Regions from separate parts of the Roseateles sp. P5_E11 genome, predicted to be linked through region 2. Evidence: predicted binding sites of a transcription regulator. Region 2 holds the regulator's gene; each other region holds the start of a gene.
The links. The regulator LexA, encoded in region 2, represses DNA repair genes until DNA is damaged. The targets are predictions, from matches to a motif close to ACTGTATNNNNATACAGT.
Positions count from the first base shown of each region.

Region 1: a site for LexA is predicted at 4,776-4,793, ahead of recA (recombinase RecA). Genes of this name have one in related genera too.
Region 3: a site for LexA is predicted at 1,055-1,072, ahead of imuA (translesion DNA synthesis-associated protein ImuA). Genes of this name have one in related genera too.

Region 1 is NZ_JBFUMO010000036.1:5,301-18,119, forward strand. Features, by position in the region: gene ACXJKR_RS04970 (TerC family protein) at 1-86, opposite strand, end outside; gene sucD (succinate--CoA ligase subunit alpha) at 216-1,109, opposite strand; gene sucC (ADP-forming succinate--CoA ligase subunit beta) at 1,131-2,291, opposite strand; gene ACXJKR_RS04985 (DUF2889 domain-containing protein) at 2,317-2,970, opposite strand; gene ACXJKR_RS04990 (regulatory protein RecX) at 3,148-3,678, opposite strand; gene recA (recombinase RecA) at 3,700-4,737, opposite strand; gene ACXJKR_RS05000 (response regulator) at 4,914-5,585, shown strand; gene ACXJKR_RS05005 (sensor histidine kinase) at 5,685-7,124, shown strand; gene rodA (rod shape-determining protein RodA) at 7,102-8,256, opposite strand; gene mrdA (penicillin-binding protein 2) at 8,253-10,277, opposite strand; gene mreD (rod shape-determining protein MreD) at 10,281-10,802, opposite strand; gene mreC (rod shape-determining protein MreC) at 10,799-11,791, opposite strand; gene ACXJKR_RS05030 (rod shape-determining protein) at 11,949-12,819, opposite strand, start outside.
Region 2 is NZ_JBFUMO010000447.1:135-3,878, reverse strand. Features, by position in the region: gene ACXJKR_RS24225 (esterase-like activity of phytase family protein) at 1-877, shown strand, start outside; gene ACXJKR_RS24220 (asparaginase) at 881-1,816, opposite strand; gene lexA (transcriptional repressor LexA) at 1,885-2,556, shown strand; RNA gene ssrA (transfer-messenger RNA) at 2,617-2,989, opposite strand; gene ACXJKR_RS24205 (HAD-IA family hydrolase) at 3,004-3,642, opposite strand; partial or broken gene ACXJKR_RS24200 (bifunctional 2-polyprenyl-6-hydroxyphenol methylase/3-demethylubiquinol 3-O-methyltransferase UbiG) at 3,675-3,744, opposite strand, start outside.
Region 3 is NZ_JBFUMO010000320.1:733-6,269, forward strand. Features, by position in the region: gene ACXJKR_RS20535 (hypothetical protein) at 16-303, opposite strand; gene ACXJKR_RS20540 (zinc-finger-containing protein) at 309-1,022, opposite strand; gene imuA (translesion DNA synthesis-associated protein ImuA) at 1,168-2,085, shown strand; gene ACXJKR_RS20550 (Y-family DNA polymerase) at 1,994-3,346, shown strand; partial or broken gene ACXJKR_RS20555 (error-prone DNA polymerase) at 3,362-5,537, shown strand, end outside.

The DNA of each region.
Region 1 (12,819 bases), on a different contig from region 2:
ACGACGGCGTTGTCGCCGGACAGCAGGATATTGACCCAGATGATCTTCAGCAGCGCGATGAAGAAGGCGGCGTTCAGCAGGTCCATGGCAGGCTCGGTGTTGGTCGCCCGAGTGTCGGTCCGCCCGGGCGGGCTGCGTCTGCGTGCAACTACGCAGGCAGCAAAGGAAAAGGGCCGTTCAGTGAACGGCCCTCGAATTGCTCACGAGGAGCAGGCTCAGAGCAGGGCCTTGAGCAGCTTGGCCATTTCCGACGGGTTGCGCGTGACCGTGAAGCCACACTCTTCCATGATGGCGAGCTTGGCATCGGCCGTGTCGGCGCCGCCGGAGATCAGCGCGCCGGCGTGGCCCATGCGCTTGCCGGGGGGCGCCGTGACGCCGGCGATGAAGCCGACGATGGGCTTCTTCATGTTGGCCTTGCACCAGCGCGCGGCTTCCGCCTCGTCCGGGCCGCCGATCTCGCCGATCATGATGACGGCGTCGGTGTCCGGGTCATCGTTGAAGGCCTTCATCACGTCGATGTGCTTCAGGCCGTTGATCGGGTCGCCGCCGATGCCGACGGCCGACGACTGGCCCAGGCCGATCTCGGTCAGCTGCGCCACGGCTTCATAGGTCAGCGTGCCGGAGCGCGACACGACGCCGATGCGGCCCTTGCGGTGGATGTGGCCCGGCATGATGCCGATCTTGATTTCTTCCGGCGTGATCAGGCCGGGGCAGTTGGGGCCCAGCAGCAGCGTGCGCTTGCCGCCAGCGGCTTCCTTGGCCTTCATCTTGTTGCGCACTTCCAGCATGTCCCGGACCGGGATGCCTTCGGTGATGCAGATCGCCAGGTCCAGGTCGGCTTCGACGGCTTCCCAGATCGCGGCGGCGGCACCGGCGGGCGGCACGTAGATCACCGACACGGTCGCGCCGGTCTGCGAGGCGGCTTCCTTGACGGTCGCGTAGATGGGGATCTCGCTGAACTTCTCGCCAGCCTTCTTCGGATTCACGCCCGCGACGAAGGCGTTCTTGCCGTTGGCATAGGCCTGGCAGCCCAGGGTATGGAACTGGCCGGTCTTGCCGGTGATGCCCTGGGTGATGACCTTGGTGTCTTTGTTGATGTAGATGGACATGTCTGATTCCTCTGGGCGGGCTTAGGCGACTGCGGCGACGATTTTGGTGGCCGCTTCGGCCATCGTGTCGGCCGCGATGATGGGCAGGCCGGATTCGGCCAGCATCTTCTTGCCCAGTTCTTCGTTGGTGCCCTTCATGCGCACGACCAGCGGCACGGACAGGTTCACGGCCTTGCAGGCGGTGATGACGCCTTCGGCGATGGTGTCGCACTTCATGATGCCGCCGAAGATGTTGACCAGGATGCCCTTCACGCTCTTGTTTTTGAGCATGATCTTGAAGGCCTCGGTGACCTTCTCGGCCGTGGCGCCGCCGCCGACGTCCAGGAAGTTGGCCGGCTCGCCGCCAAACAGCTTGATGGTGTCCATGGTGGCCATGGCCAGGCCGGCGCCGTTCACCAGGCAGCCGATGTTGCCGTCCAGGCTGATGTAGGCCAGGTCGAACTTGCTGGCTTCAACTTCAGCGGGATCTTCTTCGTCCAGGTCGCGGTAGGCGACGATCTCAGGGTGGCGGAACAGCGCGTTGGCGTCGAAGTTGAACTTGGCGTCCAGGGCCATCAGGTTGCCCTTGCTGTCGCAATTCAGCGGGTTGATTTCAACCAGCGACGCGTCCGTGTCCATGTAGCACTTGTAGAGCTTGGCAAAGATGTCGACGGCCTGGTCGATGGAGGCGCCAGTCAGGCCGATGGCCGCGGCGATCTTGCGCGATTGCGCTTCGCTCAGGCCCGTCAGCGGGTCGATCATCTCGGTGATGATCTTCTCGGGCGTGGAGTGGGCCACTTCCTCGATGTCCATGCCGCCTTCGCTCGACGCGATGAAGGCGACCTTCTGCGTGCCGCGGTCGGTGACCAGCGAGACGTAGAGCTCCTTCTTGATGTCAGCGCCATCTTCGATGTACAGGCGACGGACCTTCTGGCCTTCAGGGCCGGTCTGGTGCGTGATCAGCTGCATGCCGAGGATCTTCTCGGCCAGCGCCTTGACGTCGTCCTGTGTCTTGGCGACCTTGACGCCGCCACCCTTGCCGCGGCCGCCGGCGTGGATCTGGGCCTTGACCACCCAGACCGGGCCACCCAGCTTCTGGGCGGCCTCGACGGCTTCCTGCACGGTGAAGGCCGGGATGCCGCGCGGCACCGGCACGCCGAACTGGCGCAGGATCTCTTTGCCCTGGTATTCGTGGATTTTCATGGCTGGGTCTCTCGGGTCGGGGAAGTCAGGATTCGGAAGTGGCCGGCTGGGCAGCGGTTTGTTGATGCCAGCGGGGATAGAACTTGGCGACGGTCACGCTGTCGCGGCGCAGGGCGTGGCAGCGGTCGAGCTGGAAGGGCGGGTTGCCGGCGGCATCGCCTTCGCGAGACGGCGACGGGCCGCCCCTAGGCGTCTCAGCCCCCTCGGGGGGCAGCGCCGAAGGCGCGTGGGGGCTCTCACGTGTGTCGATGACGGAGCCAGCCATGGCCTGGATGACGGCCGTCGGCAAGATCTGGCACAGCTCGGTGACGTGGGTGCAGCCGCGCGTGCCGCCGAGGCGTTCACCGACGGCCTGCCGGAAGCCCTTCATCAGGTTCAGGCCGATGAGGCGGGCATAGGCATTGCCATGGTGGTCGCAGGCGCCCGGATACGGCATCCACAGCGTCTCGGAACGGGCTGCGGTGATGGTGAGCGTCGCGTCCACGGTCAGATGCAGGTGCATCTCGTGGATAGGCTGGCCGGCCTTGCGCGGCACGCCCGCCAGTGGCACGTCATGCGTCTTGGTGTCTGTCAGGCTGGCTTCGACGTCGAACAAGCCGTCATCACGCGCGAATACCTGCACATCGAGGGCGCGGCGATGCAGCGGGCGGCGCGGGACGGACGGGTGGGCGACAGGCATGAAACGGGGGAATGGCGAATCACCCCGGCCGATGCCGGGACGGGGTCGGCCCGGTTTTTGCACCGCTCTGCCAGAGGGGCAAAGGGGCTTGTAACCGGGTGAACCCTCGTTTTTGGGGCAGGCGGCAATGTAGCACGGAGGGTGAAAACTCCCCCTGCGCGCTCGGTCAAGCGGCCCTTAGGCCCTCAGCAAGCGGCGCACCACTTCGGGGGCAAAACCGCGTGCCAGCAGGAACCGGCTTTGACGCGCTCGTTCGGCGGCGTCGCGCGAAGGCTCCTCGCCGAAGCGCCTGCGCCAGACTTCACGGGCGCGTTCCATCTCCGTTTCGCGCAGGGTTGCCTGCTGTTCGGCACCCAGCTTGAGCCCGTGCTGGGCCAGTTCCTGCTGGATGCGCTGGGCGCCAAAGCGGTTGGCGCGCAGATGCAGGCGGGACTCGACGAAACGGGTTTCGTCAAGGTAACCGGCGGCCGCGAGGGCGTCGAGCAAGGCATCGACCGCAACCGCAACGTCCTCAGCGCCATCTTCCTCTTCGACAGCCGCCGACGGTTCGCCCTCGCCGGCGGCCTGCGCCGCGGCCAGGCGCGCACGCTGCCGCCGTTGCTGCTCGATCCGCAACAGCTTGCGCCGCAACTCGGCACGGCTGTGCTCGCGCTGGGCCAGCAGGCCGATGGCGCGGGTTTTCAACGACAGCGGCGCCCGGGTCGCCATGGGGGAGGCCCGCCCAGCGGCTTACTCCTCGGCCGCCGTGGTCAGCGGAGCGACCCCCAGGGATTCACGGATCTTGTTCTCGATCTCGCGGGCCACGTCGACGTTCTCGCGCAGGAACTCGCGAGCGTTGTCCTTGCCCTGGCCGATCTTCTCGCCCTGGTAGGCGTACCAGGAGCCGGACTTCTCGACGACCTTGGCGACCACGCCCATGTCGACGATCTCGCCCTCGCGGCTGATGCCCTCGCCATAGAGGATGTCGAACTCGGCAGTCTTGAACGGGGGGCTGACCTTGTTCTTGACGACCTTGACCTTGGTCTCGGAGCCGATGACTTCCTCGCCCTTCTTGATCGAGCCGATGCGGCGGATGTCCAGGCGCACGGAGGCGTAGAACTTCAGCGCATTGCCGCCGGTGGTCGTCTCGGGCGAGCCGAACATGACGCCGATCTTCATGCGGATCTGATTGATGAAGATGACCATGCAGTTGGTCTTCTTGATCGTGGCGGTCAGCTTGCGCAGGGCCTGGCTCATCAGGCGGGCCTGCAGGCCGGGGAGGCTGTCGCCCATCTCGCCTTCGAGTTCGGCCTTGGGCGTCAGCGCCGCGACCGAGTCGATGACGATCAGGTCCACCGAGCCGGAGCGCACCAGCGCATCGACGATCTCGAGGGCCTGTTCGCCGGTGTCGGGCTGGCTGATCAGCAGTTCCTGCAGGTTGACGCCGAGCTTCTGGGCGTACTGGATATCCAGCGCGTGCTCGGCGTCGATGAAGGCGCAAGTGCCGGCGAGCTTTTGCATCTCGGCGATCACCTGCAGCGTCAGCGTCGTCTTGCCGGAGGACTCGGGGCCGTAGATCTCGACGACGCGGCCGCGTGGCAGGCCGCCGACGCCCAGTGCGATGTCCAGGCCCAGGGAGCCGGTGGAGACGACCTGGATGTCTTCGATGACCTCGCCTTCACCGAGCCGCATGATGGAGCCCTTGCCGAACTGCTTTTCGATCTGGGCGAGGGCGGCCTGCAGGGCCTTGGCTTTTTCGGTGTTCAGGGCTTTGACGGGGGCGTCCATGCGAATCTCCGTGGGGAATGGGCTGAATTATGGGGCAAGCTGTGGGTTTGTACAGTGGTTTGTCCCCCGATCCACGGCAGCTAGCGGATCAGGATTGAGGAGCATCCTAGGTGTGGGGTGGCTCATGGCATGAGCCAGCGTGCCACCGCCTAACATCGGCGGCGGAGACAAAACCTATGCGCATCCTGATTGCCGAAGACGACCAAGTGCTGGCCGATGGCTTGCTGCGGGCCTTGCGGGCCTCTGGCTACGCTGTCGACAGGGTCAGTTCTGGCACCGAGGCCGATTCGGCGTTGGCGACGCATGAGTTCGACCTCGTCATCCTCGACCTTGGTCTGCCGCGCCTGCATGGGCTGGAGGTGCTGCGCAAGCTGCGCGCACGCGGTTCCACCATGCCGGTGCTGATCCTGACGGCGGCGGACAGCGTCGAGCAGCGCGTCAAGGGGCTGGACCTGGGCGCCGACGACTACATGGCCAAGCCTTTCTCGCTGCAGGAGCTGGAAGCGCGTGTGCGCGCCCTGACCCGGCGCGGCCTGGGCACCGCCAGCAGCCTCATCAAGCACGGGCCGCTGACCTTCGATGCGACGGGCCGCGTGGCCTACATCAACGAGCAGATGCTGGAGCTGTCAGCCCGCGAGCTGTCGCTGCTGGAGGTGCTGCTGCAGCGCGCCGGGCGGCTGGTCAGCAAGGACCAGCTCGTCGAGCGCCTGTGCGAATGGGGCGAAGAAGTCTCGAACAACGCCATCGAGGTCTACATCCACCGGCTGCGCAAGAAGATCGAGCAGGGGCCGATTCGCATCGCGACGGTGCGCGGCCTCGGCTACTGCTTAGAGAAGATCAACTCCTAAATGCCCAACAAGGACGGCGCCAGCCCCGAACAGGGCACGCTGGTTCGGGCGGGCGCCCCTGCTGCGCAGGGTTCGCTGTTCGGCGAGATCCTCGACTGGATGCTCGCGCCGCTGCTGCTGATCTGGCCGATCAGCGTCGCGCTGACCTGGCTGGTGGCGCAGGGCATTGCCAGCCGGCCCTATGACCGCGAGCTGGGCGAGATGGCGCGCAGCCTCGGGCTGCAGGTGGCGGCCGAGGCGGCGCCTGTCAAGGGCAAGGACCGTTATGCGCTGGCGCCCGAGGCCGCGGCGTTGTTGCGGGCGGYCGCGTCGGACACGGTCTTCTACCAGGTGCTGGGCCTGCGTGGCGAACTGCTCAGTGGCGATGCGACGTTGGCGGTGCCGACCGAGGATGCCCCCGTCGTGCCCTGGGAGCTGCATTTCCGCGACGACGAGGTCGGCACCGACGCCGTGCGCGTGGCCTATCTCTGGGTGGCGCCCGAGGGGCAGGCCGGGTCGGCCAAGACCATGCTGGTGCAGGTCGCCGAGACGCTGGGCAAGCGCGCCCGGCTGACCAACGAGATCATCAAGGGCGTCATCCTGCCGCAGTTCGTCYTCCTGCCGCTGGCGGTGCTGCTGGTCTGGCTGGCGCTGGCGCGTGGCATCTCGCCGCTGAATGAATTGCAGCGGCGCATCCGTTCGCGCGAGAGTTCAGACCTGTCGCCCATTGACGAGCAGCGCGTGCCCGATGAGGTCGCGCCGCTGGTGCAGGCCATCAACGACCTGCTCGCGCGGCTGGACTCATCGATGAGCCGGCAGAAGCACTTCCTGGCCGACGCTGCCCATCAGCTCAAGACGCCGCTGGCTGGCCTGCGTACCCAGGCCGAGTTCATGCAGCGCGAGATCGATGCTGGCCGCTCCAACCCCGATGAATTGAAACGTTCGCTGGCCCAGATTGCCCGCGCCAGCGAGCGAGCGGCCCACATGGTCAACCAGCTGCTGTCCATGGCCCGCGCTGAAGACGCCGAACAGGCCATGCGGCGTGAACCCGTCAGCCTGGCCGAGATCGCCATCGACACGGTGCGCGATTTCGTGCCGCGCGCGCTGGAGCGCCGCATTGACCTGGGCTACGACGGCGTGGTGCCGGATGAAAGCCGGCTGCGTGTGCATGGCCAGCCAGTGTTGATCGGGGAGCTGATCCGCAACCTCGTCGACAACGCGCTGCTCTACACGCCGGCCGGCGGCCTGGTGACGGTGCGCGTGGTGGAGGACCCCTTTGGCCAAGTTGTCGTGCTGCAGGTCGAGGACACCGGGCCGGGCATCGCGCCCGCCGAGCGCGACAAGGTGTTCCAGCCCTTCTACCGCTCGCTCGGCAGCGGTGTGGAAGGCTCGGGCCTGGGGCTGGCCATCGTGCAGGAGATCGTGCAGCACCACGAGGCCGAGCTGACCCTGGATGACGCGCGCGTGCGGCGCGCCGTGGGGGGCGAGACGCCCGACGGCCAGGGGCCGGGGGCGCGGTTCACGATCAGGTTTCCGGCTACGTCTTCACCAGCTTCTTGACGCGGGCGATCGACAGCAGCAGCCCCAGCGACAACCCCAGCGTCACCATCGCCGTACCGCCATAGCTGACGAAGGGCAGGGGCACGCCCACGACCGGCAGGATGCCGCTGACCATGCCCATGTTGACGAAGACATAGGTGAAGAAGGACAGCGTCACCGCGCCGGCCATCAGGCGGGTGAACAGGGTCGGCGCGTCGGAGGCGATCATCAGCCCGCGCAGGATCAGCGCGGTGAAGCCGGCCAGCAGGGCCAGCGCCCCCATCAGTCCAAACTCCTCGCCAAAGGCCGCGAAGATGAAGTCGGTGGTGCGCTCGGGGATGAACTCCAGGTGGGTCTGCGTGCCCTGCATGAAGCCCTTGCCGGTCATGCCGCCGGAGCCGATGGCGATCTCGCCCTGGATGATGTGAAAGCCCTTGCCCAGCGGGTCCTTTGACGGGTCCAGCAGCGTGCAGATGCGGTGTTTCTGGTACTCCTTGAGCACCGGCCATTTCAGGTCGGGCTGGCAGATGGCGTCCTCGCTGAGCACCAGGGCGGTCGCGCCGGCGGCGCCCAGCACCAGGGCCGGCACGATGAGCTTCCACGGCAGGCCGGCGAAGAAGATCACGTAAAGGCCGGCCGCCAGCACCAGGATGCCGGTGCCCAGGTCGGGCTGCTTGGCGATCAGCAAAAAGGGCACGAGCAGCAACGCGAAGGCGGCGATGAAGTCGGGCCAGCGCAGCAGGCCCTCGCGTTTCTGGAACCACCAGGCCAGCATCAGCGGCGTCGCCAGCTTGAGCAGCTCGGACGGCTGGATCTGCGTGACGCCGATGCTGAGCCAGCGCGTGGCCCCCTTCTTCGTGACACCGAACAGGGCAGTCGCGATCAGCAGCATCACGCCGATCGTGTACAGCGGGATGGCCAGGGCCATCAGCTTTTGCGGCGGCACCTGGGCGACGATGAACATCAGCCCCAGTGCCAGCACCATGTTGCGGGCATGGTCGGCAAAGCGCGTGCCGTGGTCGTAGCCGGCCGAGTACATGCACAGCAGGCCCCAGCCGCACATCCACAGCACGGCGAGCAGCAGCGGGATGTCGAAGCCGCTGAGCCAGGGCTTGAGGCGTTGCCACAGGGGCGGGCGTTCGATGACGGTCATCGCGAGGCTCCCGAGGCGGGTGCGGGGGGCGCCGAAGCTGCGGAGGCCGAGACCGAGGGCGCTATCGGCTGCCAGCCGGACAGTGGCACGTCCGCCACCTTGCGTGGTGTGCCGATGGGGGCAAAGGTCTGGCCCAGCTGCGTCTTGGCAATGTCTTCGTCGCTGGGGTACTGGCCCAGCAGCAGATAGTCGAATACGCGGCGCGCAATCGGCGCAGCGGAGGAAGATCCCCAGCCGGCGTTCTCGACGATGACGGCCAGGGCCACCGTCGGGTTGTCCACCGGCGCGAAGGCGACGTAGAGCGAATGGTCGCGCTTGCGCTCGTCCGCCTTGATGCTGCTGTACTTCTCGCCGGCCTTCAAGCCGACGGCCTGAGCCGTGCCGGTCTTGCCGCCGCTCTGGTAGCCCGCGCCCAGGAAAACCTGGCGCGACGTGCCCTCCAGCGTCACGCCGTTCATCGCGTTCTGGATGACGGCGACGTCGGCGGGCTTCAGCGGCAGCGCGGGCAGCGCATCGCTGGCGATGCGGCGCTGCTCGTGCTTCACCACGTCCTCGATCTCGCGCACCAGGCGCGGCTTGTAGCGCTGGCCGCCGGAAGCGATGGTCGAGTAGGCCGTGGCCATCTGCAGCATGGTGAAGCTGTTGTAGCCCTGGCCGATGCCCAGCGAGATGGTCTCGCCGGGGAACCACTTCTGATTCGCCGGGCTCCTGGCGAAGTAGCGGCGCTTCCAGTCCTGAGAGGGCAGGACGCCGGTGACCTCGCCCTGCACGTCGATCTCGGTCTTGCGGCCCAGGCCGAAGGGCTCCAGCTGGTCGTGGATCAGGTCCACGCCCATCTCGTTGGCCAGGCTGTAGAAATAGACGTTGGACGAGCTGACGATGGCCAGGCGCATGTCCTTGGGGCCGGCGCGATCGGTCTCGGGGCTGCCGAAGGTGCGGCCGCCGAAGCTGTAGGTCAGGTTGTCGATGATGACCGTGCTGGGCGAGCGCTTGCCACTGTTCAGCGCCGCCATGGCCATCAGCGGCTTGAACGTCGAACCCGGCGGGTAGGTGCCGCGCAGGGCCCGGTTCAGCAGCGGCTTGTCGATGTCCTCGTTGAGGTCGCGCCAGGAGTCGGCGTCGATGCCGTCGACGAAGAGGTTGGGGTCGAAGGTCGGCTTGGAGACGAAAGCCAGTACCTCGCCGTTGCGCGGATCGATGGCGACCAGCGCGCCGCGGCGCTCGCCGAAGAGCCGCTCCACCAGCGCCTGCAGCTTGATGTCGATGGACAGGTTCAGCGTGTTGCCGGGCGTCGGCGGCTTGTGGGCAAGGCGCCGCACGGCGCGGCCGCCTGCGCTCGTCTCCACCTGCTCGAAACCGGTCGCGCCGTGCAGCTCCTTCTCATAGGCCTGTTCCAGGCCCAGCTTGCCGATGTACTCGGTGCCGCGGTAGTTGGCGAGGTCTTCTTCTTCCCAATCGTCCATGGCCTTCTTCTCGGCCTGGTTGATGCGGCCGATATAGCCGATCAGGTGGGCGCCAACCTCGCCCAGGGGATAGGAGCGGAACAGCCGCGCCTTGATCTCCACGCCGGGAAAGCGAAAGCGTTGGGCCGTGAAGCGGGCGACCTCTTCGTCCGTCAGCTTGGTGCGGATGGGCAGCGAGTCGGTGTGCTTGGTTTCTTCCAGCAGGCGCTTGAAGCGGCGCTTGTCGCGGGCCTGGACCTCGATGACCTGACCCAGGGCCTCGATGGTGGCGTCCAGATCGACGACCTTCTCGGGGTTGATTTCCAGCGTGTAGGCCGAGTAGTTGCTCGCCAGCACGACGCCGTTGCGGTCCTTGATCAGGCCGCGGTTGGGCACGATGGGCACGACGGCGATACGGTTGGACTCGGCGCGCTCGGCGAAGCTGTCGTACTGCACCACCTGCAACCACAGCAGGCGCGCGACCAGCAGGCCGAAGCAGAACAGCACGAAGGCGCCCGCGGCCAGCACGCGCAGCCGAAAGCGCGACAGCTCCTGGTGGAGGTTCTTGAGGACGACCACGGCTCAGAGTGGCCGGTGGGCGTCGCGGTCGGGCGCACGGCGCTGCGGTGCCAGCAGCAGGAAGCTGGCCACGGGCCACAGCGCCGCCTCGAAGACCGGCGCCAGCAGCACGCCCCAGCCTGGCCACATGCCACCGATGATCATCCGCACGATCAAGGCCAGCGCATGGGCGCCGAAGAACAGCGGCAGCACCTGCACGGCCTGGGCGCCCAGCGGGAACCAGGTCAGGCGGCGGTGCAGCGTGATGGCGCCGAAGCTCAGGCCGCTGTAGGCCAGCGCATGCTGCCCGAGCAGGGCGCCGTCGTGCACGTCCATGGCCAGGCCGAAGATGAAGGCCCACAACACGCCGACGCGCCGGGGCTGGTGCACGCCCCAGAACACGAGCACGACGGCCAGCACGTCAGGCGAGGCCGCCAGCCGGCCGGCCGGCACCATGTCGATCATCAGCGCGACGATCAGCGTGAAGCCGATGAACCAGGGGTTGGCCGGCAGCAGCAGCTGGTCGGCGGCGCGCGGCATGATCATTGGGAGGCTCCCGAAGCCTTGGCGGCGGCTCTTTCAGCACGCTCGGCCTTCTTGGCGGCGCGCACGGCGGCCTTGGTGGCCGCGGCGGAGGCGGCTTCATCGGCGGCGGCCGCTTCCGCTTCCTTCTTGGCAGGCAGATGACGGTCCTGCGGCAGCAAGATGAGGACGTGGCGGGCGCTGTCGGGCTGGGCAATGGGTGCCAGCAGCACCTGGGCGAAGCTGGAATCGCCGCGCCGCTCGACGACGCTGACCTTGGCGACCGGCAGGCCCGGCGGGTAGACGCCGTCCAGGCCGGAGGTCGTCATCAGGTCGCCGACCTTGATATCGGCATTCGCGGCGAGGAAACGCAATTCCATGCCCGATCCGTCAGCGCGGCCGGCGGCGGCATTGCGCATCTGCGTGCGGGCGTTCAACAGCGGGATGGCTGCCTCCTTGTCGGTCAGCAGCGTGACCTCGGCCGACAGCGGGTAGACGCGCGTTACCTGCCCCAGCACGCCGGCCTCATTGATGACCGGCGAACCAGCCACCACGCCCAGCGTGGCACCCCGGTCGATGACGACACGGCGCGAAAAGGGGTCGGGTGCTTCGAACAGCACCTCGGCAGGCATCGAGGGCGCAATCAGCGAGGGCTTGAGGCCCAGCAGCTTGCGCAGATGGTCGTTCTCGGCCTCCAGCGCCTGGGCGCGCGACAGGCGCTCGGCCTGGGCGCTGAGCTGCCGCCTGGCCTGGTCCTCGGCCTCCATGGCGCGCTTGGTGCCGCGCAGGTAGTCGCCAGCCGTCTCCCAGGCGTCCACCGGCGTCAGCAGCAGGCGCTGCACCGGGTGCAGCACCAGCGCATAGGCGCCGCGCACCGGCTGCATGAGCTTGAAACGCGCGTCCGCCACCATCAGCAGCAGCGCGAGCGCCGAACACAGCGCGAGCTTGGTCAGCGCCGACGGACCCTGGCGGAAGAACGGCGGGGGGGTGCGGTCTAGTGTGCCGAGGGGCATGGCGCCGCGAGGTCAGGCCGACAGTGGCGGTTGCGACGATAAACGCAACGACCGAGGCACAGGGGCACAGAGGAAATGCGGAGCCGGTCTGTTCTCCGTGCCTCTGTGCCTCTGTGCCTCTGTGGTTGCATTGCTTCAGCGTGGGAAGAAGGCCGGTTCACTCCGACGTGAAGATCGAGCCCAGGCGCTCCATGCGCTCCAGGGCCATGCCGCAACCGCGCACGACGCAGGTCAGCGGGTCTTCGGCCACCAGCACCGGCAGGCCGGTTTCCTCGCCCAGCAGGCGGTCCAGGTCGCGCAGCAGTGCGCCGCCGCCGGTCAGCATCATGCCGCGTTCGGCGATGTCGGCGCCCAGCTCGGGCGGCGTCTGCTCCAGCGCGTTCTTCACGGCGGAAACGATCTGGTTCAGCGGATCGGTCAGGGCTTCCAGGATCTCGTTGGAGGAGATCGTGAAGCTGCGCGGCACGCCTTCGGAGAGATTGCGGCCCTTGACCTCCATCTCCTTGACCTCGGAGCCGGGGAAGGCGCTGCCGATATTCTTCTTGATCGCCTCGGCCGTGGGCTCGCCGATCAACATGCCGTAATTGCGGCGGATGTAGTTGATGATGGCCTCGTCGAACTTGTCGCCGCCGACACGCACGCTGCCTTTGTAGACCATGCCGCCCAGCGAGATGACACCGACCTCCGTGGTGCCGCCGCCGATGTCGACGACCATCGAGCCCGAGGCCTCGGCCACCGGCAGCCCGGCGCCGATCGCCGCAGCCATCGGTTCCTCGATCAGGTAGACCTCGCTGGCGCCGGCGCCCAGGGCGCTCTCGCGAATCGCGCGGCGCTCCACCTGGGTGGAACCGCAGGGCACGCAGATGATGATCCTCGGGCTCGGCTTGAAGGTCTTCGAGTCGTGGACCATCTTGATGAACTGCTTGAGCATCTGCTCGGTCACCGTGAAGTCGGCGATGACGCCGTCCTTCATCGGCCGGATGGCCTCGATGTTGCCGGGCACCTTGCCCAGCATGGCCTTGGCCTCG
Region 2 (3,744 bases):
CGACGGCAAGAGCGTCTTCATCTCCGACGAGTACGGCCCCTACGTCTACCAGTTCGACCGCGCGACGGGCGAGCGCATCCGCACCTTCAGCCTGCCGAGCAGCTTCGCCGTTGGCAACGTCAGCTCTTCCGGCGCCGCCGAGATCTCTGGCAACACGGCAGGCCGCGTCGCCAACAAGGGCATGGAGGGCCTGGCCATCTCGCCCGACGGAAAGACGCTGTTCGGCTTCGTGCAGAGCCCGCTGGCCCAGGACGGTGGCGACGGCGGCCGCTACAACCGCATCGTCAAGATCGACGTCGCCACGGGAGCCACCAGCCAGTTCGCTTTCGACAACCAGATCAACGGCAAGGCCTACAACAGCAGCGAGTTGCTGGCACTGAACGACCACGAACTCATCGTGCTGGAGCGCGACGGCAAGGGCATGGGCGACGGCTCCAAGGCGGCGGTGAAACAGCTCGTCAAGATCAACCTGACCGGTGCCGCCGAGGTCAGTGGCATCGCCGACCTGCGCACCCAACCCGGCACGGCAATAGTCGGCACGCGATTTCTCGATATCAAGGCCGCGCTCAACGCCGCCGGCATTTCCGACGCGCTGATATCGGCCAAGCTCGAAGGCATTGCCTTCGGCGAGGATGTCGTCGTCAACGGCAAAACGATGCACACGCTGTATCTCGCCAACGATAACGACTTCCTGGCCACGGCAATCCCGAACGGCGGCGGCGCGCCGGCAGCCTACGGCAACCAGTTCTACGTCTTCGCTTTCGAGGGCAATCTGACCAACCAGGCCATCGCGGCCGTGCCTGAACCCAGCCAATATGCCCTGCTGCTGGCCGGCCTGAGCCTGGTCGGTTTCGTGGCCCGGCGCCGCAGCCGCTGAGGCTCAGTCGCCCAGCAGGCTCAGGATCAGTTCGATCCTGGCCTTGACCGGGCTCAGCGCGCCGGCGCTGGGCAGCAGCCCGGGCAAGTCCATGACCGGGCCGGCGTCGCAGCGCGTGCTGCGCCAGACCTTGACGCCGCCGGCCCGGGCTTCGTGCAGCGCGGCAGCCAGCGTGGTGCTGAGCGTGCCGTTGCCCGTGCCAGCGGCGACCAGCCCGTCGATGCCTGCCGCGCAGAGCGCCCGCACGACAACGCCATCCGCACCGGCATGGTTCATGACGATCTCGACCCTCGGCCAGCGTGCGGCCGGCCGGGCGATGCGCGCCAGCCCCAGGCCATCGCCCACGGGCCAGCGGCCAAGCTGGCGCACGACGCCCTCCTCCACCCGCGCCACCAGCGCCCCGTCGACCGACTCGAAGGCGTCAACGCGATAGCTGTGTGTCTTGCGCACCTGGGTCGCATCGTGCACACGGCCTGCGAATGCGACGACGACGCCCGCCGCATCGGACGTCGCTGCCACCTGCACCGCATCGAAAAGGTTTTGCGGCCCGTCGGGCGCCAGCGCCGTCGCCGGCCGCATCGCGGCCGTCAGAACGACGGGCTTGACAGGTGCCAGCACCCGCTGCAGGAAGTAGGCGGTCTCCTCCAGCGTGTCCGTGCCATGGGTGATGACGATGCCAGCGACTTCAGGCCGGTCGAGGTGCTGCTGTACGGCGACTGCGAGCCGCTGCCAGGTCGCGAAATCCATGTCCTTGCTGTCGAGCTGGGCAACCTGCTGCGCCTCGAGCTTCTGGCCCGACAGCGCGGGCACTGCCGCCAGCAAATCCTCAACGCTCAATTGCGCCGCCGTGTAGCCCACACCGTCGCTGGCGGTTTTGGCAGTGCCGGCAATCGTGCCGCCGGTGCCCAGAATGACGATCAGACGGTCAAAGGTTTGCAATTTCTTGGATTCCTGGATGAAAATACAGGTGCTGGACAAATTTCCAGCCCTGACGAAAAGGCCGCCCCGTGCAAGACCGACCCAAGCTTACCGCCCGACAGCAGCAGATCTTCGACCTGGTCCGCAACGCGATCGAAAGCACCGGCTCGCCACCCACCCGCGCCGAGATTGCCGCCGAGCTGGGTTTCAAGTCCGCCAACGCGGCCGAGGAGCATCTGCAGGCCCTGGCTCGCAAGGGCATGCTGGAACTCGTCGGCGGCACCTCGCGCGGCATTCGCCTCAAGTCCGATGCGCTGAGCGCCGTCAACCGCGCCCGCCAATTCAACCTTCCGATTCCCCACTTCGCCCAGCTGACCCTGCCCCTGATCGGCCGCGTCGCCGCTGGCGCGCCCATCCTCGCGCAGGAGCATGTCGAGCAGACCTATACGGTCGAGCCCGGCCTGTTCGCTAGGAAGCCCGACTACCTGCTCAAGGTCAAGGGCATGAGCATGAAAGACATCGGCATCCTCGACGGCGACCTGCTGGCCGTGCAGTCGGCCAAGGAGGCGCGCAATGGCCAGATCGTCGTGGCTCGGGTCGGCGACGAGGTCACGGTCAAGCGCTTCAAGCGTGGGCCTGATGGCATCCAGTTGCTGCCCGAGAACGCCGATTTCGAGCCCATCCGCGTCGATGAGCACAGCGAGAGCTTCAGCATCGAGGGCCTGGCTGTTGGGCTGATTCGCGGACAGGGGTTCAATTGACCCCGGCGCACTCGAGATGAAAAAAGGCCCGTGTCACCGACACGGGCCTTCTCAATTGGATGGTGGAGCCGGGGGGAATTGAACCCCCGTCCGCAAGCCATCACCGGGCAGATCTACATGTTTAGCCGGCTGATTTGAATCTCACGGTCAACTCGCGCAGTGGCACGCTAGCTTTCCCGCCAGTCACTTGATCTCACGCCCCACCGAGTGACCCGGTGCGACGCCAGCCGATGTGAGTGACTTCTCAGCCTTGCCCCTTGCGGAACTCAGCCCGGCCCATCGGCCTGCCGTTGAGAAGCTCATCCGCAATTAAGCGGCGAGTGCGAACGTAGAGTCGTTTGCAGTTACTTTGTTTCCAGTGGTTTTACGAGCGGACTGGTGCTCGACATGCCCTACTCCGGATCCGCACCCACGTCGAAACCAAGTCGGCCCCAGAGACCTTGCATCTTAGGCCAGACCGAGCGCTTTCAAGAGCTCACCCGGCGCGGACAGCTCCAGGTCGGCGCCCCAATGACGAAATTCACCGCTATGGCCGAGATAGCCCCACGCCGCAGCGGCCGTTGCCATGCCAGCAGCGCGACCGGCCAGGATGTCGCGTTCGTCGTCTCCGACATAGAGGCAGGACGCCGGTACCACGTTCAAGCGGCGTGCTGCCTCCAGCAGCGGGGCGGGGTGCGGCTTGGTATGGCTCGTGGTGTCGCCGCCCACGATGGCGCCGGCCGCCAAACCCAGCGCCTTGGCAAGCGGCAAGGCGAAGCGTTCGGCCTTGTTGGTGACGATGCCCCATGCCAGGCCCGCATCAGCGAGCCCGAGAAGCTCCGCCTCGATGCCGACAAAGGCGCGCGTGCTGTCATACATCAGCGCTTCGTAACGATCCAGGAATTCACGCTTGAGTTCGTCATAGCCCGACTGACCAGGCGCCGCGCCGAAGGCTTGGCCCAGCATGCCGCGCGCGCCGGAGCCGCCATGCGGCCGATATTGCGGCAACGGCAGCGGGGTGAGACCACGATCGGCGCGCATCGCATTGGCCGCCGCCGCAAGGTCAGCAGCACTGTCGATCAGCGTGCCGTCCAGGTCGAACAGCACGGCCCGCAAATGCGACCAAGGCGCAGGGAGCTTCAAGCGGGACGGCGGCAAGCCAGCAGGTAGTTCACGTCGGTGTCGCTGCCGAGGCTGTAGCGCTGCGTG
Region 3 (5,537 bases), on a different contig from region 2:
CGCCGTCCGGCACCGTCAGAAAGGCAGCTCAGCGTCTTCGTCCAGGTGCAGTGCACGACGTACCTGCTCAGGGGCGCCGGCCTTTTGCGGGTCATCGACTATGACGTGGAGCCGGATGCGGCGGGTGCCCATGCCGCGCAGGCCGGGGTGAACCTGGGCGGGAATCGGACGAAGCCAGATCGAGAGGCCGGTGGGTACGCGAGCCGGCGTGGCGAGGTGGACCTCGTCGATCTTGTCGGTGTAGTCGATCCCGCGTAGGTCGGCTTCCAGGACAAATCGTTCGTCAAAGCGCTTGGGTTCCATGGTGTTCAGTGGCGTGTCGCCCGCGCGGGTCGCTTCGGGCGACGGCAATACAGGATGAGGTCGTGCAGACCTTCGTGCTCGTCCGCGAGCAGTCCGCTGCGCACAGTCCAGGTCTGCTTGTCGGGCCAGTAGTCGATGTCTTCGTCGTGCGCGCGCACGACCAGGTGGCCGTCAGGGGCAACGCTGAATTCGATCCCCGCCTGCATCAGCCAGTGTGCAGCGCCGGGTGCCGGAGGTGGTTCATGGCGCGCGCGCGTCAGATCCTCGATGGCCAGCATGACCTTGACGCACTCGTCGTAGCTCAGGCTGGCGACGTGGGCCGCTTCCGGCGGAATGCTCAGCAGGCGCGCCATCCAGCCGTAGGCCTCGCCGCGGGTCATGCACGCTGGCGGTTGCCACATCGCGTCAAACAGGCGATGGGTCTCGATGCGCGCGGCGCGCAGATCCTCGTTCGCCAGGCTGCCCATCGGCAGCGTGCCGTCGCTGGTGATCTGGTCGCCGCCAGGCAGCTTCACCTGGGCACCCGCCCTGTGGCACCCGACGTGGGCGTCGCAGCAGGTGCACCTCCAGATGTTCCGTTCCGCCAGCTCTGGCCGCTCTGGGTACATCTCGGCGCCCGTTACCAGCTCGACGGCCGAATGGCAGTACGGGCAGCGTTCGGGCGGACCCAGCGGGACGCGCGGTGCGGCATCGATCATGGAAAGCTCGGCGGCGTGCATCTGCGGGTGGACGTTAGCGTGCTGGATGGTGTACTGTATAAAACAACAGTATCTCACGCCACCCCTCATGTCCGCGCACCCTGTGGAGGGCATTCTGTCCCCCACGCTTTCCCCCTCCAAGCAGCTTGAGCTGCTCCTCGCACCCATGCCGGTTGCCAAGGAGCCGCCCGTGGCCGCCGCGGCGGCGCGCGCAGTAGAGCCGGAGCTGCCTGTCAATGAGAGCTCGGCATCAGCGGGCCCAGTCTGCCTGGCGTCGCCCACGCAGAACGCTGCCGACACGGCGAGCGAGTTGCCGCCGGAGCTGGTGGACTCGGTCTGGCGGGCCAGCGAACTCGGCCGCGGTCACGCCGGCTTTGTGGCCACGGGATTTGCGGCGCTCGATGCCGAGCTGCCAGATGGAGGATGGCCCTGCGGCTGCATGGTGGAGATCCTGCAGTCGCAACCCTCGCTGATCGAGTGGCGCATGGTCGGGCCCAGCCTCGCACCGCTCGTCAAGGGCGGCCGGTCCGTCGTCGTCATCGGCCCGCCGCGGTTGCCACACCTGCCTGGCCTGCGCCATCTGGGGCTGGACGAGAACTGCCTGGTCTGGATCAAGGCCGACAAGCCGTCGGATCGTCTGTGGTCGGCCGAGCTGCTGCTGCGTGCGAATGCCGCGGCCGCGGTGCTGGCGTGGTTGCCGCACAGCCTTCCCGGCCAGTTGCGGCGCCTGCAGGTGGCGGCGCAGGGCTGCGAGGGGCCCGTGTTCGTCTTTCGCCCGCTGGACGCGCGCTTCGATTCGTCGCCGGCACCGCTGAGGCTGGCCGTCTCTTCGCAGCTGGACTGGCAGCTCAAGGTGGAAATCGTCAAGCGCCGCGGGCCTGCCCATGAATCGCCGCTGCTGCTGGACTCGGTTCCAGGTGGCCTCAATCACGTGCTGACGCCGCGCATGCGCCGGCCCAGCCTCATCGTTCGAAGCAAGGAGGTCCGACGCCATGTTGTGGGTCGCCCTCACAACCCCGCTCACACCGCTGCCGCCCGCCTCGCCGAAGAAGTCCTCGCCCGCGCTGCCGCCAGCCTCCGCTGAGGCTCTGCGCGGCATCGCGCTGTGGGCTCTGACGTTTTCACCGAGGGTGGCGCTGGTGGAGGGGTGCGCCGTGGTGCTGGAAGTGCAGGGCAGCTTGCGGCTTTTCCGCGGGCTGGATTCGTTGAAGGCACGCATCGCCGCCGAGGCACCGCAGCTGGGCGTGGTGAGCACCGGCTGGGCGCCGACCGCGATGGCGGCGCTCGTGCTGGCACGCTGCGGGGTCAACCTCGACGGCCGGCCGCTGACGGCAGTGCTTGATGATCAGCTGCTGCCAGCACTGAGCGCTGCAGCCAAGCATGTGGCGACGCTGACGCATGCGGGCATCAGCACGCTGGGCCAGCTCAGGAAGCTGCCACGCAATGGCATCAGCCGACGATTCGATGAGTCGCTCCTGGTAGCCCTGGACCAAGCGTATGGCTTGCGGCCGGAGGCCTTCAAGTGGGAACAGATCCCCGAAGACTTTTTTGCGCGTGTCGAGCTGCCGGCCCGAGAGGACCAGGCCGAAGCACTGATGGCGTACGCCAAACCGCTGCTGATGCAGATGTGCGGATGGCTGGGCGCGCGGCATTCCGGCGCCGAGGGATTCCGACTCACGTGGATCCACGACTCCATGCGCGCCAAGGATGTCGGGGACTGCGGTGAGCTGGTCATCCGGTCGTCCACGGCCGGACGCGATGTGGGCCAGTTCAGCAAGCTCCTGTCGGAACATCTGGGCAAGACCGAGTTGGCGGCACCGGTCGGCGAGCTCAGGCTTGAGGCGGTTGGCGTCGAGCGCGTCACGGAACAAAGCCTGTCGTTGCTGGCCAAGTCATTGAGCGCCGGCGAAGCACTCGTTCCCGTGCTTGAGCAGATCGCTGCGCGGCTGGGCGAGGATCACGTGGTCCAGCCTTACGAGCTCGACGATCACAGGCCCGAGCATCAGACCCGTTGGGATGTGATGGCCAAGCGACGTGCACGCCAGCCGCGTCTGGCAGAGCCTCTGCCAGCACCCACCTTCCTGTTCCCCGAGCCGAAGCGGCTCGCCATGCAGAACGAGCGCCCGCAGTACCAGGGCCCGCTGTTCCCCATCCTGGGCCCAGATCGGGTCGAGGGCGGATGGTGGGACCGGGTGCCGGGTGAGGCGGGTGTGCCCGGTACGACGCGCCATGTCGCGCGCGAATATTGGATCGCCGTGTCCAAGGTGGCCGGGCCGCTGTGGATCTTCAGCACGCGGCAGGACGATGGCACGCCGGCCTGGTATCTGCACGGCACGTTCGGCTGAGGCCATGGAGCCGCGATGGCCGTGCTCCCCGATTACGCCGAGCTTCGGTGCGTCAGCAATTTCAGCTTCCTGGAAGGAGCGAGCTGGCCGCAGGAACTGGTCGAGCACGCCAAGCAACTGGGCTACTCGGCCATCGCGATCACGGACATGTGTTCGATGGCCGGCGTCGTGCGCGCGCACGTGGAGGCCAAAGCCCAGGGACTGAAGCTGCTGGTTGGCTGCCAGTTCGCCGTCACCTGCGACTTCCCGTTCACGCTGGTGGTGCTGGCCTGCAACCTCAACGGCTACGGCAACCTCTGCCAGCTCATCTCCAGGCTGCGGCGCCGCTCGGAAAAGGGCACCTATGAGATGACACCCGAGGACGTGACGCCGGGCTCGCTGGACGACTGCGTCGTCATCGCGTGCCCAACGCGTCATGCCCTGCCGCCAGCGCTGATGCGGCTCGGGCGCTGGCTGCTCACGCATTTCACTGGCCGGGTCTGGTTTGGCCTGGACCTGCTGCGACGCGCCGACGACGAGATCCGGCTGCTGCGCATGCGCGACATCAGCGCAGATACAGAGATCCCGCTCGTGGCCGTCGGCAACGTGACCATGCACCAGCGCGGCCGGCGCGCGCTGCTGGACGTCATGACGGCCACGCGCATCGGCAAGCCGTTGACCGAGTGCGGCCGGGCGCTGGAGATCAACGCCGAGCGCCACTTGCGAACGCGCGGACGGCTGGCGCGGACCTTCCCGGCCCACCTGCTGGAGCAGACGCTCAAGGTCGCGGCGCAGTGCGACTTCAGCCTCGACGAAATTGGCTACCAGTACCCCGCTGAGGTGGTTCCCGCCGATGAGACCGCCAACAGCTACCTGCGCAAGATCACCTACGAAGGCGCAGGCAGGCGGTGGCCGGATGGCATCCCAGCGACGATCAGCGAGCTGATCGAGCGCGAGCTGGCGTTGATCGAGGAGCTGAAGTACGAGCACTACTTCCTCACCGTCGCGGACATCGTCATGTTTGCTCGCCGCGAGGGGATCCTGTGCCAGGGACGCGGCTCGGCAGCCAACAGCGTCGTTTGCTACGCCTGCGGCATCACCGAAGTGGACCCGGCGCGGATGAACGTCCTGTTCGAGCGCTTCATCTCCAAGGAGCGTAACGAGCCGCCCGACATCGATGTGGACTTCGAGCACGAGCGCCGCGAAGAAGTCATCCAGCACATCTACAAGAAGTATGGCCGGGAGCGCGCCGCGCTGACGGCCGTCGTCATCAGCTACCGCGTGAAGTCGGCGCTCAAGGACGTCGGCAAGGCCCTGGGCTTCGAGCTGCCACTGCTGGACCAACTCAGCGGCAACTACGGCTGGTGGGACAGCGCCGAGCTGGACACGACGCGCCTGTCCGAGGTCGGCCTGGACATCGAGGACCTCGGCGCACAGCAGCTCATCGCGCTCGTGCGACAGCTCCTGTCCATGCCGCGGCACATGTCGCAGCACCCGGGTGGCTTCGTCCTGACGCAGGGGCCGCTGTCACGCATCGTGCCCATCGAGAACGCGTCGATGGATGACCGCACGATCATCCAGTGGGACAAGGATGACATCGACGTGCTGGGGCTGCTCAAGGTCGACGTGCTGGCGCTCGGCATGTTGACGGCGGTCCGCAAGGCACTTGCAAACATCAGCGAGACGCTGGGCTACCCGTTCTCGGTGCAGGACATCCCCGCAGAGGATCCGGCCACCTACGCCATGATCTGCGAAGCCGACACGGTGGGCACCTTCCAGATCGAGTCACGGGCCCAGCGCAGCATGCTGCCGCGCATGCGCCCGGTCTGCTTTTACGACCTCGTCATCGAGGTCGCCATCGTCAGGCCCGGCCCCATCGTGGGGAACATGGTCCACCCCTACCTCAGGCGCCGCCAGGGCAGGGAGCCGGTCACGTATCCCAGCAAGGCTCTGGAGGCTGCCCTTGGCCGCACGCTCGGCGTGCCGCTCTTCCAGGAGCAGGTCATGCAGGTCGCGATGATCGCGGCGGGCTACACCGGCGGCGAGGCCGATGCGCTGCGGCGCGACATGGCGGCCTGGAAGCACAAGGGAGGCCTCAAGAAGCACTACGAGAAGATCGTGAATGGCATGGCCGCGCGCGGCTATGACCCCAGGTTCGCTGAAGACATCTTCAAGCAGATCGAGGGCTTCAGCGAGTACGGCTTCCCGGAGA